Regions from separate parts of the Escherichia ruysiae genome, predicted to be linked through region 2. Evidence: riboswitches for the same ligand, from Rfam matches in the RefSeq annotation. Region 2 holds a riboswitch; each other region holds the start of a gene.
What was found. Region 2 has a riboswitch for thiamine pyrophosphate ahead of thiB (thiamine ABC transporter substrate binding subunit). Riboswitches for the same ligand answer to the same signal wherever they lie in the genome.
Positions count from the first base shown of each region.

Region 1 (5,181 bases), 2.4 Mb from region 2:
AAAGGGGATATTATTCTGCGTTGTAAAAATTTATTAGGTCAACAAAATCAAACATCACGGAAAATGCAGGTGTATTTATCAAGTTCTGATTTGTTAACCAGCAGTAACACGATACTGAAAGGTGCGGAAGATAATGGCGTAGGATTTATTCTTGAAAGTAATGGTTCACCAGTCACACTTTTAAATATCACTGACAGCAGTAAAGGATACACAAATTTAAAGGAAATTGCGGCGAAGTCAAAAATTACAGATACAACAGTCTTAATTCCGGTAACAGCCAGTTACTATGTATATGATAAAAATAAAGTTAAATCTGGCGCACTGGAGGCTACTGCCTTGATCAACGTGAAATACGACTAATAACAAGTAAGACGAGCAAGTGGCTAATAATAAAAAATAACAAGGTGTCTGCATTTCCCCCTCATGATGAGGGGGCTTTTTTTAGCGATGGTAGAATATTTCGCCGTCGTAGGCTTTAATGATTTTACCGTCAGTGTCGTTGATCAACACATATGCGCCACCCATATAGGTCCAGTGGGTTCCGGCGTCAGGGGCAGGCAGGTTACGTAACTGCCACTGCTTAATATTGTACTCATCGGTGCGGTACATCTCTGGAACGGTATCGCCTGGTTTGAAATGCTTAAAGTCAGCGATGAAACTGCTCAACTCATACTTTGAAATTCCAGAGGCATTGGTCGAACCCGCAGTGACCGGTGCGGCCCACGCTACGCTGGTTGCCAGCAACAGCGCACCCAACAATAACTTATTTCTTATGGTCATATACTCTCCACGTTGGGGATCAGCAAAATCAGTCGCATATCTTTCCTGTCATACAATATAACCGACAAGCGATATTTTGTTAGTGATCCCATGATTTCGTAAAAAGTGTAAATGAAAGGATGCTGTAAAAGCATCCTCATCGGGCGAAGAGTCAGCGGAAATAGCTGATTTAAGAATCATCCTGGGCTGAAGATAACATGCAAGCCCAAAGGATTGAGTTATCGCATTATGCCCATAAAGCCATGCACGCCCATATACACTCCGACTAAGCCAATTAACAAGCTGGAAAAATAGGGGGCTTTTTGGGCTAGTGTGTTAAATCCGCTCCAGCGTTTTGCCACTTGCTGGACACTGATTGCCGCGCCAACGCCCACGGTGACCAGCGTTAACGCAAGGCCAATACTGAAACTAACGACCAGAGTTGCTCCCAGAGTGAGGGCTTTCAGTTGAATACAAATCAGCAGCACAGTTATCGCTGCAGGGCAGGGGATCAGTCCGCCAGTCAAGCCAAACAGTAAAATCTGCCAGTTCGTGACATCCCTGCCATCAAAGCGTCGTTTAATGTCATTTGCGTGAGCCAGCTCATGGGCGTCCTGATATTCGACATTCTCGCCATGTCCGTGATGGTGATGATGTTCGTGATCATGGTCATGATGGTGGTGCTCGTGATCATGCCCGTGCATATTCTCAAGCCAGTTTCGTTCACCGCGCCATGTGCGCCAGAACATCCATAATGCGGTGCCGAGAATGATGACCGCAGAAATTAACTGTAGCCACGGTTCCGCCGACTGCGCAGTAAAGCGTTTGCTGATCACCATCCCGCCAAAGGCAATCAACCAGACTACCGCAGTATGCGAAATGGTTGCTGCCAGTCCAAGCATCACCGCCTGTTTAATCGTACCTTTAATGGCGATGATAAACGCCGCCATCATCGTTTTTGAGTGCCCAGGCTCCAGACCATGAAGTGCACCGAGTAAGATGGCGCTGGGGATGAAGAACCAGGCGTTTCCTTGCTGAAGAAGAGTGGTAAATTCAGTCATGATAATAATTCTTAGTATTAAATGGATGCAGAGATTCTACTCCCCCCCAGTACATGATACTACCCCCCAGTAGATTAATAGTGCTATGATTTTTCATTATCTTGTTAACCAGGTGTTGTTATGTCTCATACCATCCGCGACAAACAGAAACTGAAAGCGCGCGCCAGTAAGATTCAGGGACAGGTCGTCGCGCTTAAGAAAATGCTCGACGAACCGCATGAATGTGCTGCCGTTCTACAACAGATTGCCGCCATTCGTGGCGCGGTAAACGGCCTGATGCGGGAAGTGATTAAAGGTCATCTGACGGAACACATTGTTCACCAGGGCGATGAACTAAAGCGTGAAGAAGACCTGGATGTTGTCCTTAAGGTGCTGGATTCGTATATAAAATAGTTTCGTGACGTTATTGTAATACTGCCGTTTTTCCTCGTTTACAACGCGCGCGCCGGACATTACCATCCTCCTCTGCGATTTATTATCGCAACCAAACGACTCGGGGTGCCCTTCTGCGTGAAGGCTGAGAAATACCCGTATCACCTGATCTGGATAATGCCAGCGTAGGGAAGTCACAGACCATCAGGTCATTGCTTCTTCACGTTATGGCAGGAGCAAATTATGCAAGTCGACCTGCTGAGTCCGGCGCAATCAGCGCCCGTGTTACACCTTTTTCACCAATATTCCCCCCTTGTGCATTGCATGACTAATGATGTGGTGCAAACCTTTACTGCCAATACTTTACTGGCGCTCGGCGCATCGCCAGCGATGGTTATCGAAACCGAAGAGGCCAGTCAGTTTGCGGCAATTGCCAGTGCTTTACTGATTAACGTTGGTACACTGACGCAGCCACGCGCACAGGCGATGCGTGCCGCCGTAGAACAGGCAACACGCTCCCAAACACCCTGGACACTTGACCCGGTCGCGGTTGGTGCACTCGATTATCGCCGCCGTTTTTGTCTGAAACTCCTGTCTCTTAAACCAAGCGCCATACGCGGTAATGCTTCGGAAATCATGGCATTAGCAGGCATCGCTAATGGTGGTCGTGGTGTGGATACCACTGACGCAGCAGCCAATGCGTTGCCCGCCGCACAAACTCTGGCACGGGAAACCGGCGCAATCGTCGTGGTCACTGGCGAGGTGGATTATGTTACTAATGGTCGTCGCACCGTTGGTATTCACGGCGGTGACCCGTTAATGACCAAAGTGGTGGGAACTGGCTGCGCATTATCGGCAGTTGTCGCTGCGAGCTGTGCATTACCGGGCGATACGCTGGAAAATGTTGCATCTGCCTGTCACTGGATGAAACAAGCCGGAGAACGCGCAGTCGTCAGAAGCGAAGGGCCGGGCAGTTTTGTTCCACATTTCCTTGATGCGCTCTGGCAGCTGACGCAGGAGGTGCAGGCATGAAACGGATTAACGCTCTGACCATTGCTGGTACTGATCCGAGCGGTGGTGCGGGGATTCAGGCCGATCTTAAAACCTTCTCGGCACTTGGCGCTTATGGTTGCTCAGTTATTACTGCACTGGTGGCGCAAAATACCCGTGGCGTACAGTCGGTGTATCGCATTGATCCTGATTTTGTCGCCGCCCAGCTCGATTCGGTGTTCAGCGATGTGCGAATCGACACCACCAAAATCGGCATGTTGGCAGAAACCGATATCGTTGAAGCGGTGGCAGAACGGTTGCAACGTTATCAGATCCAAAACGTGGTACTCGACACCGTTATGCTGGCAAAAAGCGGCGACCCGCTGCTTTCACCTTCGGCGGTTGCTACGCTGCGCAGTCGATTATTGCCACAGGTTTCATTAATAACGCCAAACTTGCCCGAAGCTGCCGCCTTGCTCGACGCGCCACACGCGCGCACCGAACAGGAAATGCTGGAACAAGGGCGATCGCTGTTGGCGATGGGCTGTGGCGCAGTGCTAATGAAAGGTGGTCATCTGGATGATGAGCAAAGCCCGGACTGGCTGTTTACCCGCGAGGGTGAACAACGGTTTACCGCACCGCGCATTATGACCAAAAACACCCACGGCACTGGTTGTACGCTCTCTGCGGCGTTGGCTGCACTACGCCCGCGCCATACAAACTGGGCTGACACCGTACAGGAGGCAAAAAGCTGGCTGTCGGCAGCGTTAGCCCAGGCAGACACGCTGGAAGTTGGTCACGGGATTGGTCCGGTTCACCACTTCCACGCCTGGTGGTAAGCGCCGTACTATAGCTGCTTTGGTTATTGTCAGCTTTTTTTGTGCTGAAATTCAGGGATGAAACCAATGCAGCTAAAAATCGTCAGTCGCAAAAAATTCACCGCCTTGTTATGCGCTTTGGGGCTAATTTCCATCGTGGCGATTTATCCCCGCCAGACGGTGAATTTTTTCTATTCGACAGCAATTCAGATCAAAGACTACATCCACTTCTACGGTTATCGCCCGGTTAAATCTTTCGCTATTCGCATACCTGCCAGTTACACCATTCATGGTATTGATGTTTCACGCTGGCAGGAGCGGATCGACTGGCAGCGTGTTGCAAAAATGCGCGACAACGGTATCCGCTTACAGTTTGCTTTTATTAAGGCTACGGAAGGCGAAAAGCTGGTTGACCCGTATTTTTCGCGCAACTGGCAAAGAAGCCGCGAAAATGGCCTGCTGCGTGGGGCGTATCACTATTTTTCTCCGTCGGTATCCGCTTCAGTTCAGGCCAGATTATTTCTACAAACGGTGGATTTTGCCCACGGCGATTTCCCTGCTGTGCTGGACGTAGAAGAGCGAGGAAAATTATCGGCAAAAGAATTACGCAAACGGGTCAGTCAGTGGCTAAAAATGGTCGAAAAAAGCACGGGAAAAAAACCGATTATTTATGCTGGCGCGACGTTTTATCACACGAATCTGGCGGGCCATTTCAATGAATATCCGTGGTGGGTGGCTCACTATTATCAACGTCGTCCGGACAATGACGGAATGGCATGGCGTTTCTGGCAGCATTCCGACCGTGGACAGGTAGACGGCATTAATGGGCCGGTGGATTTTAATGTGTTTAATGGCACGGCGGAGGAGTTCCAGGCATTCGTTCATGGGATTAAAGAAACGCCTTAAATAAGAAGCAGTGATATACTCCCACCAGACTCCCCGGCAGGAAAAAGACAAATGGAACAAGCGCATACCCAGCTTATTGCCCAACTGAATGAACGTATTTTAGCGGCGGACAACACGCCGCTTTATATTAAGTTTGCCGAAACGGTAAAAAATGCCGTGCGTAGCGGGGTGCTGGAGCATGGCAATATTTTGCCCGGCGAACGCGATTTAAGTCAGTTAACCGGCGTTTCGCGCATTACGGTGCGCAAGGCGATGCAGGCGCTGGAAGAAGAGGG
Region 1 covers NZ_JAVIWS010000001.1:935,568-940,748, reverse strand. Annotated here, with positions in the region: gene RGV86_RS04865 (putative fimbrial-like adhesin protein) at 1-360, shown strand, start outside; gene rcnB (Ni(II)/Co(II) efflux transporter accessory subunit RcnB) at 442-780, opposite strand; gene RGV86_RS04855 (nickel/cobalt efflux protein RcnA) at 999-1,820, opposite strand; gene rcnR (Ni(II)/Co(II)-binding transcriptional repressor RcnR) at 1,941-2,213, shown strand; TPP riboswitch at 2,305-2,401, shown strand; gene thiM (hydroxyethylthiazole kinase) at 2,436-3,224, shown strand; gene thiD (bifunctional hydroxymethylpyrimidine kinase/phosphomethylpyrimidine kinase) at 3,221-4,021, shown strand; gene RGV86_RS04835 (glycoside hydrolase family 25 protein) at 4,088-4,906, shown strand; gene RGV86_RS04830 (GntR family transcriptional regulator) at 4,958-5,181, shown strand, end outside.
Region 1: another riboswitch for thiamine pyrophosphate. It lies ahead of thiM (hydroxyethylthiazole kinase); the one in region 2 lies ahead of thiB (thiamine ABC transporter substrate binding subunit).

Region 2 (5,181 bases):
CCTGGCTGCGATAAGAGCCAATTTGCTGGTAGAGATAAAACGGCAGGGTGCGGAAATCGTCGTTACCGAACAACGCCACCACGCCAAAATCACCAATCGACAGCACGCAGGCAAAGGCCAACGCCTGCGCCAGTGGACGTTTCAGGGCGCGCAGCTCCACCACTTTTAAGCGCGACCAGCCTTCAATGCCCAGCGACTGACACAACATGCTGTAGCGGGTGGTGATATCGCGCATCGGATTTTCCAGTACCTTCAGCGCGTAAGGGATCGCCATTAACGCATTGGTGAAAATCACAATGCCGTCAGCAGATTGCGGCAGGCCAGTCGTATTGTTGAGCAGCAAAAAGAAACCCGTTGCCAGTACAATACCCGGCATGGCGAGGATCAACATGCCGCTCATCTCCAGCGCCTGACCCGCCAGTATTTTTTGCCGCGCCCGCAGTTCGCGACTGCTCCACAGCAGCATCATGGTCAGCACTACACACAATACACCTGCCGCCAGCGCAATACGCAACGAGGTCCACAGCGCCTGCCACAGCACCGGTTGTGCCAGCACTTCCGGCAACTGGCGATTTACCCCATCGACGATCACCGCCAGTAACGGTGGCAGCAACAGCAGCAGCGCCAGCACAATTAACACAGTGTCGCAAATGCGGCTATGCAGACGATCGTCCGGGTCGCGCCAGCCTTGCAGCAGCGTGGTGCCGGGCGCAATGGCCTTACTTAGTCGTTGACTCAGCAGCACCAGCCCAAGGCAACACACCATCTGGATCAGCGCCAGCATCGCCGCGCGGGCAGGATCGTAGTCGTAACTCAGCGCCTGATAAATAGCCAGCTCGATAGTGGTCGCCTGCGGACCGCCGCCCAGTGATAGCACGGTGGCGAAGCTGGCGAAACAGAGCATAAAGATAAGCGCGGCAACCGGCGGGATTTGTCGCCGTAACCACGGCCATTCGACGAAACGAAAGAAATGCCAGCCGCGCATCCCAAGCTGTGCGGCAAGTTGACGTTGTTCGCCGGGAATGTTTTCCAGTGCCTGAAGTAATAAACGGCTAGCCATCGGCAGATTAAAAAACACATGGGCCAGCAAAATGCCTTGCAGGCCGTAGGGCGAAAAGGTCCACTCCAGACCGAGCGATTGGCAGAGTGTTGCCAGCCAGCCCTGGCGACCATAGACGCTAAGAATGCCGAAAACAGCAACCAGCACCGGGAGGATCAAGGTCATTGCGCACAGACGTAACAGCGCCAGCCGACCCGGAAAGCGCCTGCGATAAAGCGCGCGGGCAAGGAATATTGCGGGTACGACAGAGAGCAACGCCGAGAGAAACGCCTGCCAGAAGGAGAAGCGCACCACATGCCACAGGTAGCTGTCCTGCCAGATTGCCGCCCAGCTACCCTGCGGCGCGTTCCACCACAGGGCGAGAAACGCCGCCAGTGCAACCGCCACCACAAGCGTAGCGGCGCTTACACCTGGAATTAACCAACCGGGAATTAACGGCTGACGGCGCGTTGCCATTCGCTAATCCATGCCTGACGTTGTGCCGCCACTTCGGCTGGCGTGAATTCCAGCGTGGTTGCTGGTTTGGTCAGTTGTTCAAATCCGGCAGGCAGCGCGACGTTTGCCACCGGATACATCCAGTTGCCGGTTGGGATCGCATTCTGGAAAGCCGGAGAAACCATAAACTGGAGGAATTTTTGCGCCAGCTCCGGCTGCTTGCTGGCAGCGGTGCGGGCGGCGACTTCCACCTGCAGATAGTGACCTTCGCTGAAGTTCGCGGCGGCGTAGTTATCTTTCTTCTCTTCGAGAATGTGATAAGCCGGAGAGGTGGTATAACTCAGTACCAGATCGCTTTCGCCTTTTAAAAACAGGCCGTAGGCTTCGCTCCAGCCCTTCGTTACCGTGACGGTTTTTTTCGCCAGTTTCTGCCAGGCTTGCGGGGCGTTATTGCCATAGACTTTTTGCATCCACAACAGCAGACCTAGCCCCGGCGTACTGGTACGCGGATCTTCATAAATCACTCGCCAGTTCTGATCGCTCTCAACCAGCTCTTTCAGGCTTTGCGGCGGATTTTTTAGTTTGTTCTTGTCATAGACGAAGGCGAAATAACCGTAATCAAACGGTACGAACGTGTCATTATTCCAGCCGCCGGGAACGTTAACGGCATCCGCTGCCACACCGCTTTTAGCAAACAGCCCAGTTTTGCTTGCGGCATCTAACAGATTGTTATCCAGCCCCAGCACCACATCGGCTTTGCTGTTTTTGCCTTCCATCCGCAGACGGTTGAGCAGTGAGACACCATCTTCCAGCGCCACCAGTTTCAGTTCGCAGTTACAGTCGGCTTCAAAGGCTTTTTTAACCACCGGACCAGGCCCCCAGTCGGCGGCGAAGGAGTCGTAGGTATAAACAGTCAGAACGGGTTTAGCGAAAACGGGCGCTGTGCACAGCAACAGCAGGGGAAGACATTTTTTTAACACTTTGCACCTCAAAAAAGAGTGGCAAAGGACTTGAGAAGGAGCCTCAAATCCCTTCGCCGGCGTTATCCGGATCAGGTTCGACGGGTATTTTCTCAGCGCACGCGTCTGCGTGGCACCCCGTTGAGAACGGCGTTAGTGTAGTGATTTTGTTATCAACCAGCAATCATGGATCCGGCGGCGCAAACCACGCCGATTTAAAATCGAACCAACCGAGGGTATTCATGCGCAGGCCGCGCATACTGCGTTGCCCCTGAATAATCAGCCAGTGATGGATCAGCGGCACCATTGCTTTGCTGGCGACCAGTTGCTGGCACCAGTTCGCCAGATTCATCTCGCCATTGCGCCAGCGGGCGGCGTCGGCTTGCCAGTCGATCTGAATACAGTGTTGTAGCAACGGCACCTCGCACAAGTGCGCGAACAGCGAAAAATCTAGCGGTAGCGTAAAGTTGGCGCTGTTAAGCCAGATGTCGCTTTCAATCTCACCTTCGTGCCACTGATCGTAGCTGATCTCTTTGATTTCCAGCGTGACATGGTGACTTGCCAGAATCTGCTGCATGATCCTGGCAATGACCCGATGTTCAATATGATCCTGGTAAAAGGTCAGGGTGAGATGTTCCAGTCCGGCTGGTTTTTCGCAATGTGTCGGGCGGGCATGGTGCCAGCGGGGGAGCATTCCATAAGCCGGGAACCACAGTTGCTGGTACTGTTCCTCGGCGAAATAAACCAGATTGGTCGGAGAAAGCACATAGCTTACCCAGTTTCTGACTTGCTGATTCGCCCCGCGATGGGTGCGGCTGTCGAACAGTAAATAGTAGCAACCTTCCTCCAGACGGCTTTCAATCTCTTTTTCCTCGCCCTGTGGTCCTTTCAGCATCAGCCCTCCGGCTGGCTCGTCGGCAATTTCCGGCAAGACCCAGACGTTAACCTCGTCGATTAGCGCGCGATAACCGAAGAAGTCATCGAATGCCTGAATTTTCAGTTGATTGGCGCTGTTACGCATTACCGCATACGGACCGGTGCCGATGGGATGGCTGGCAAAGTTGCTGAGGGTTTCCCATTCACGCGGCAGGATCATCGCCGGAACTTGCCCCAGCAGTAACGGCAACCAGCGGTCTGGCTGCGTGAGATGGATATCCAGCGTCCAGGGCGTCGGCGATACAATTTCAGCAATATGCGAATAGAGCGGCAGCGTATTGATCCGTTTCAATGAGGCGATCACGTCGTCCATTTCCAGTTCACGACCATGATGAAAATGGACACCCGGACGTAAAAAGAAGCGCCAGTGAAGCGGGGAAATTTGTTGCCAGTGGTGGGCGATGTCCGCTTCCAGTTCCCCATTTTCCTCATTTATGCGGGTTAACGCGCTGAAGATTTGCCGGGCGATATGCGTTTCGGAACGGCGTAATGCGCTGCCAGGCAGCAGGTTGCGCAACGGACGATAGTAGAGGACGCGCAGGATGTGTCGCCCCTGGCGGAAGCTACGCCCCAGATGAGAAACCAGCATTTGCCGCACGGCGGTTTTATCACCGACAAGTTGTACCAGTTGGTCGATGCGATCCTGCTCCAGCAGATCCTCTGCCCGCTGTTGTTGTAGCGCCAGCCCGGTATAGAGGAACGTTAAACGCGAGCGTTTGCCGCGCCCGACTTCCGCTTCCCACGTCAGCCAGCCGCGATCCTGCATGGTGTTGAGCAGGGTGCGCATATGACGACGGGAGCAGCTCAATAACTCCGCCAGTTCGTTCAGCGTTGTCTCCTGAGATTTACCCTCACAGCATTGCCACAGGCGGATGAACTGTTGTTGCAGACGAGCAGATGGCATAAAAGGGGAACTCCTGCGCAAAAGTCAGCAATTTTATTTTCCCTATATTAAGTCAATAATTCTTAACGATGAAGCAATGAGGTATCCCATGCGTCAGTTTTAGCGGCACTATTTTATCGTGACAGAGAAGATGTGCTGGCTTCGCGGGTTAAGTGTTCTACAACGTTTAGCTATGCCTGAAGAACAAGATGCAGTGGGAGGGGAGTGATTCTGACTACTGATTTGCAGACATCATGTGTGACTGAGTATTGGTGTTAATCGCCACGCCAGCAGTGAATACCTGCTGGCTTTTTTCTTTTTAGCGATTGAGTGCCGGACGGTGTACAAACTAACGCATAAACGCCGGTTGCTTCTCTTCATAAGCCGCAATGGCGTCGTCGTGCTGCAGGGTCAGACCGATGCTGTCCAGACCATTCATCATGCAGTGGCGGCGGAAGGCATCGATGGTAAAGCGATAGGTTTTCTCTCCCGCTTTCACCTCTTGCGCCTCCAGATCCACATCGAAGTGAATCCCCGGATTGGCTTTCACCAGGGCAAACAGCTCGTCCACTTCTTCATCGCTTAATTTCACCGGCAGCAACTGGTTATTAAAGCTGTTGCCGTAAAAGATATCGGCGAAACTCGGCGCAATCACCACTTTAAAACCGTAATCGGTCAACGCCCACGGCGCGTGCTCACGCGAGGAACCGCAGCCGAAGTTTTCTCGCGCCAGCAAAATGGAAGCCCCTTGATATTGCGGGAAGTTCAGCACAAAGTCCGGGTTTGGCTGTTGGCCTTTTTCATCGAGAAAACGCCAGTCGTTAAACAGATGCGCGCCAAAACCAGTGCGCGTCACTTTCTGCAAAAACTGTTTCGGGATAATCGCATCGGTATCGACATTGGCGGCA
Region 2 covers NZ_JAVIWS010000001.1:3,377,617-3,382,797, forward strand. Annotated here, with positions in the region: gene thiP (thiamine/thiamine pyrophosphate ABC transporter permease ThiP) at 1-1,516, opposite strand, end outside; gene thiB (thiamine ABC transporter substrate binding subunit) at 1,492-2,475, opposite strand; TPP riboswitch at 2,506-2,605, opposite strand; gene sgrR (DNA-binding transcriptional regulator SgrR) at 2,639-4,294, opposite strand; gene leuD (3-isopropylmalate dehydratase small subunit) at 4,623-5,181, opposite strand, start outside.

Region 3 (5,181 bases), 1.0 Mb from region 2:
CAGCGTCCAGCAGACGTTCGATCCACTGTACGCTGTCCACCACCGGGTACAGCCCTAAACGAAAAGGTACAGGAGGAAAATCAGGCTGATACATCACGCTTCCTCCTTACGCAGATAGATTTCTCCGCCTCTGGCGCGGAAATTCTCCGACATATCCGCCATTCCCACTTCAATGGTTTGCGCGGCGGCGTAATCACGTACTTCCTGGCTGATTTTCATCGAGCAGAATTTCGGCCCACACATGGAGCAAAAATGGGCGACTTTACCGGACTCTTGCGGCAGGGTTTCATCGTGGTAAGCGCGAGCGGTAAATGGGTCGAGAGCCAGATTAAACTGGTCTTCCCAACGAAATTCGAAGCGGGCTTTCGACATGGCGTTATCGCGAATTTGCGCGCCCGGATGCCCTTTTGCCAGGTCGGCTGCGTGGGCGGCAATCTTATAGGTGATAAGCCCTTGCTTAACGTCTTCTTTATTGGGCAGACCCAGGTGCTCTTTCGGCGTTACGTAACAGAGCATCGCGCAGCCAAACCAGCCGATCATCGCCGCGCCAATCCCCGATGTGAAGTGGTCATAGCCTGGTGCAATATCGGTGGTCAGCGGCCCGAGGGTATAGAACGGCGCTTCATGGCAGTGCTCTAACTCCTCGGTCATATTACGGCGGATCATCTGCATCGGCACATGCCCGGGGCCTTCAATCATCACCTGTACGTCATATTCCCAGGCGATTTTGGTCAGTTCGCCCAGCGTATGCAGCTCGGCAAACTGCGCTTCATCGTTGGCGTCCTGAATCGAACCGGGGCGCAGGCCGTCGCCCAGCGACAGCGAAACGTCATAAGCAGCGCAGATTTCACAAATTTCGCGGAAATGTTGATAAAGGAAATTTTCCTGATGATGGGAGAGGCACCATTTCGCCATAATCGAACCGCCGCGCGAGACGATACCGGTCAGGCGTTTCGCGGTCATCGGCACATAGCGCAGGAGAACGCCTGCATGAATCGTGAAATAATCCACGCCCTGTTCGGCCTGTTCCAGCAGCGTGTCGCGGAACGCTTCCCAGGTAAGATCTTCAGCGATCCCATTAACCTTCTCCAGTGCCTGGTAGATCGGCACAGTACCGATTGGCACCGGGCTGTTACGCAAAATCCATTCGCGGGTTTCGTGAATATAGCGACCGGTGGAAAGATCCATCACCGTATCCGCTCCCCAGCGCGTAGACCACACCAGCTTTTCCACTTCTTCTTCGATGGAAGAGGTGACCGCCGAGTTGCCGATATTGGCGTTAACTTTTACCAGGAAGTTGCGACCAATAATCATCGGCTCTGATTCAGGATGGTTGATGTTGGCGGGGATAATGGCGCGTCCGGCAGCGACTTCATCACGGACAAATTCCGCAGTGATATTTTCCGGCAGACGTGCGCCAAAGCTCATTCCCGGATGCTGGTGGCGCAAAACTTCGCTGCGGATGCGCTCGCGTCCCATATTCTCGCGAATGGCGATGAATTCCATCTCCGGTGTGATGATGCCTTGACGGGCGTAGTGCAATTGTGTGACGCGGTGGCCTGCTTTGGCGCGTTTTGGCGTTAATACGCCGCTAAAACGCAGCTCTTCGAGGCCATCATCTGCCAGCCGCGCTTTAGTGTAATCGGAACTGCGCACGGTAAGTTCTTCGCTATCGCCGCGTGCGTCGATCCACGGCTGACGCAGTTTTGCCAGCCCTTGCTGAACGTTAATGGCGATTTGCGGATCGCCATATGGGCCGGAGGTGTCATAAACCGGAATCGCTTCGTTTTCTTCGTACTGCGGCTGTTCTTTGCTGCCGCCGATTAGCGTCGGGCTAAGCTGGATCTCACGCATCGGCACGCGCACGCCGGGTTGTGTGCCAGTGATATAAATGCGTTTTGAGTTGGGAAAGGCGGTGCCTTCCAGGGTGTCGATAAAATGTTGCGCCCGGGCGCGTTGTTCGCGGCGGGTCAGTTTTATTGCAGACATAGCTCATTCCAAAAGTTAAGGACGTGGCTTGTCAGACGACGGATGAAGCAAGAGACGATCGCTGCAAAGGCGATACGGTAGCAGATTAACTCTTGTTCCCTTCGCAGGTATTAGCCTGATCAGGTTCCGCGGATCCCGAATGAACGGTCTCAGCCAGTTAAGGCACTCCGACAAGAAATTAGCCCCGAAAACGGGGCGTTGAATGTAAATTACGCGTTAACAGCGCAGAACTCAAGCAAGATGTTTGACGCGGGCGGCGTCAAGCACCAGCAGAATCAGCTTATCTTCCAGCACAAAGCGCGCTTCCAGCGCCTCGCCGATATCAGATAAAACTTGTTGAAATTCAAGGTAATTATCATGATCGATGGCGGTTTCCAGGCTGGAATCGTAGTAATCCATAATCTGTTGGGTATTGGCTTCGAGTTGCGGCCAAATCTTCGCGGCATGAGCGAGCTGCCCGTTGCCTTCCAGCTTATGAAGAATGCGCTCATAAATGCTGAAATGTCCGGCAGACAAGTAATCGACCAGACTCTGGCAAAAATCATCAAGGGCTTTTTCGTTTAGCCTCATGTACGATTCTTTGCCAGGCTTAATGCCAACCAGATTGTAGTAAGCCACGAGCAGATGCTTACGTACATGTAGCCAGCGATCAACCAGTTTGTTACTTCCTCTGACGTGCTCCGTCAGGTTATCGAGCTGGTTAAGCATGATTGACTCCGCAAGTTTGTATTCAAAAACTGCTCAGTGAGAAATGTAAAAACCATGTTAAACATGCCAGTGATGCAAAGGTAGTGCAAGAGCTATGGATCGTATAATTGAAAAATTAGATCACGGCTGGTGGGTCGTCAGTCATGAGCAAAAATTATGGTTGCCGAAGGGAGAATTGCCATATGGCGAAGCGGCAAATTTCGAGCTTGTGGGTCAGCGCGCACTACAAATCGGCGAATGGCAGGGAGAACCTGTTTGGCTAGTTCAACAGCAGCGTCGCCATGATATGGGCTCGGTGCGCCAGGTCATTGATCTGGACGTCGGGCTATTTCAACTAGCCGGACGCGGCGTGCAACTGGCGGAGTTTTACCGCTCGCATAAATACTGCGGGTATTGCGGGCATGAAATGTATCCGAGCAAAACAGAATGGGCGATGCTGTGCAGCCACTGCCGTGAGCGTTACTACCCGCAAATCGCCCCCTGCATTATTGTTGCCATCCGTCGTGATGATTCGATTCTGCTCGCTCAGCATACCCGCCATCGTAACGGTGTCCATACGGTACTTGCCGGATTCGTCGAAGTGGGCGAAACCCTCGAACAGGCGGTCGCGCGGGAAGTAATGGAAGAGAGTGGCATCAAAGTCAAAAACCTGCGTTACGTGACTTCTCAGCCGTGGCCATTTCCTCAGTCATTAATGACTGCGTTTATGGCGGACTATAAGAGCGGCGACATCGTGATTGATCCAAAAGAACTGCTGGAGGCGAACTGGTATCGTTACGACGATTTACCCTTACTGCCACCTCCTGGCACCGTGGCGCGCCGCCTGATAGAAGATACGGTGGCGATGTGTCGGGCAGAGTATGAGTGATGATACACTGACCGCCTGACGCACTAAGGAACAGCCAAAATGACCGAACTTAAAAACGATCGTTATCTGCGGGCGCTGCTGCGCCAGCCCGTTGATGTCACTCCAGTATGGATGATGCGCCAGGCGGGTCGCTATCTACCAGAATATAAAGCCACGCGTGCTCAGGCGGGCGATTTTATGTCGCTTTGCAAAAACGCCGAACTGGCGTGCGAAGTGACTTTGCAGCCGCTGCGTCGCTATCCGTTGGACGCGGCGATCCTCTTTTCCGATATCCTCACCGTTCCGGACGCGATGGGATTAGGGCTCTATTTTGAAGCCGGAGAAGGTCCTCGTTTTACCTCGCCAGTCACCTGCAAAGCTGACGTTGATAAACTGCCAATTCCGGATCCGGAAGATGAACTGGGTTACGTGATGAACGCGGTGCGTACCATTCGCCGCGAACTGAAAGGCGAAGTGCCGCTGATTGGTTTTTCCGGCAGTCCGTGGACGCTGGCGACCTACATGGTGGAAGGCGGCAGCAGCAAAGCCTTCACCGTGATCAAAAAAATGATGTATGCCGATCCGCAGGCGTTACACGCGTTACTCGATAAACTGGCGAAAAGCGTCACCCTGTATCTGAATGCGCAGATTAAAGCCGGTGCCCAGGCGGTGATGATTTTCGACACCTGGGGCGGCGTGCTTACCGGGCGCGATTATCAACAGTTCTCGCTCTATTACATGCATAAAATTGTTGATGGTTTATTGCGTGAAAACGACGGTCGCCGCGTGCCCGTCACGCTGTTTACCAAAGGTGGCGGACAGTGGCTGGAAGCCATGGCAGAAACCGGTTGCGATGCGCTGGGACTGGACTGGACAACCGACATCGCCGATGCGCGCCGCCGCGTGGGCAATAAAGTCGCATTGCAGGGCAATATGGACCCGTCGATGCTGTACGCGCCACCAGCCCGAATTGAAGAAGAAGTAGCGACTATACTTGCAGGTTTCGGTCACGGCGAAGGTCATGTCTTTAACCTTGGTCACGGCATTCACCAGGATGTGCCGCCAGAACATGCTGGCGTGTTTGTGGAGGCAGTGCATCGGTTATCTGAACAATATCACCGCTAAGGAGTAATTATGGATCTCGCGTCATTACGCGCTCAACAAATCGAACTGGCTTCTTCTGTGATCCGCGAGGATCGACTCGATAAAGATCCACCGGATCTGATCGCCGGAGCCGATGTCGGGTTTGAACAGGGTGGAGAAGTGACGCGAGCGGCGATGGTGCTGCTGAAATATCCCACTCTTGAGTTGGTGGAGTATAAAGTGGCACGCATTGCTACCACCATGCCTTACATCCCGGGGTTTCTCTCCTTCCGTGAATATCCTGCCCTGCTGGCAGCGTGGGAGATGCTGTCACAAAAGCCGGATTTAGTGTTTGTTGATGGTCATGGGATCTCGCATCCGCGCCGCCTGGGCGTTGCCAGCCATTTTGGCTTGTTAGTGGACGTACCGACCATTGGCGTGGCGAAAAAACGACTATGCGGTAAATTCGAACCGCTCTCCAGCGAACCGGGCGCGCTGGCGCCGCTGATGGATAAAGGTGAGCAGCTGGCTTGGGTCTGGCGCAGCAAAGCACG
Region 3 covers NZ_JAVIWS010000001.1:2,345,754-2,350,934, reverse strand. Annotated here, with positions in the region: gene thiE (thiamine phosphate synthase) at 1-94, opposite strand, end outside; gene thiC (phosphomethylpyrimidine synthase ThiC) at 94-1,989, opposite strand; TPP riboswitch at 2,069-2,169, opposite strand; gene RGV86_RS11470 (Rsd/AlgQ family anti-sigma factor) at 2,221-2,697, opposite strand; gene nudC (NAD(+) diphosphatase) at 2,792-3,565, shown strand; gene hemE (uroporphyrinogen decarboxylase) at 3,605-4,669, shown strand; gene nfi (deoxyribonuclease V) at 4,679-5,181, shown strand, end outside.
Region 3: another riboswitch for thiamine pyrophosphate. It lies ahead of thiC (phosphomethylpyrimidine synthase ThiC); the one in region 2 lies ahead of thiB (thiamine ABC transporter substrate binding subunit).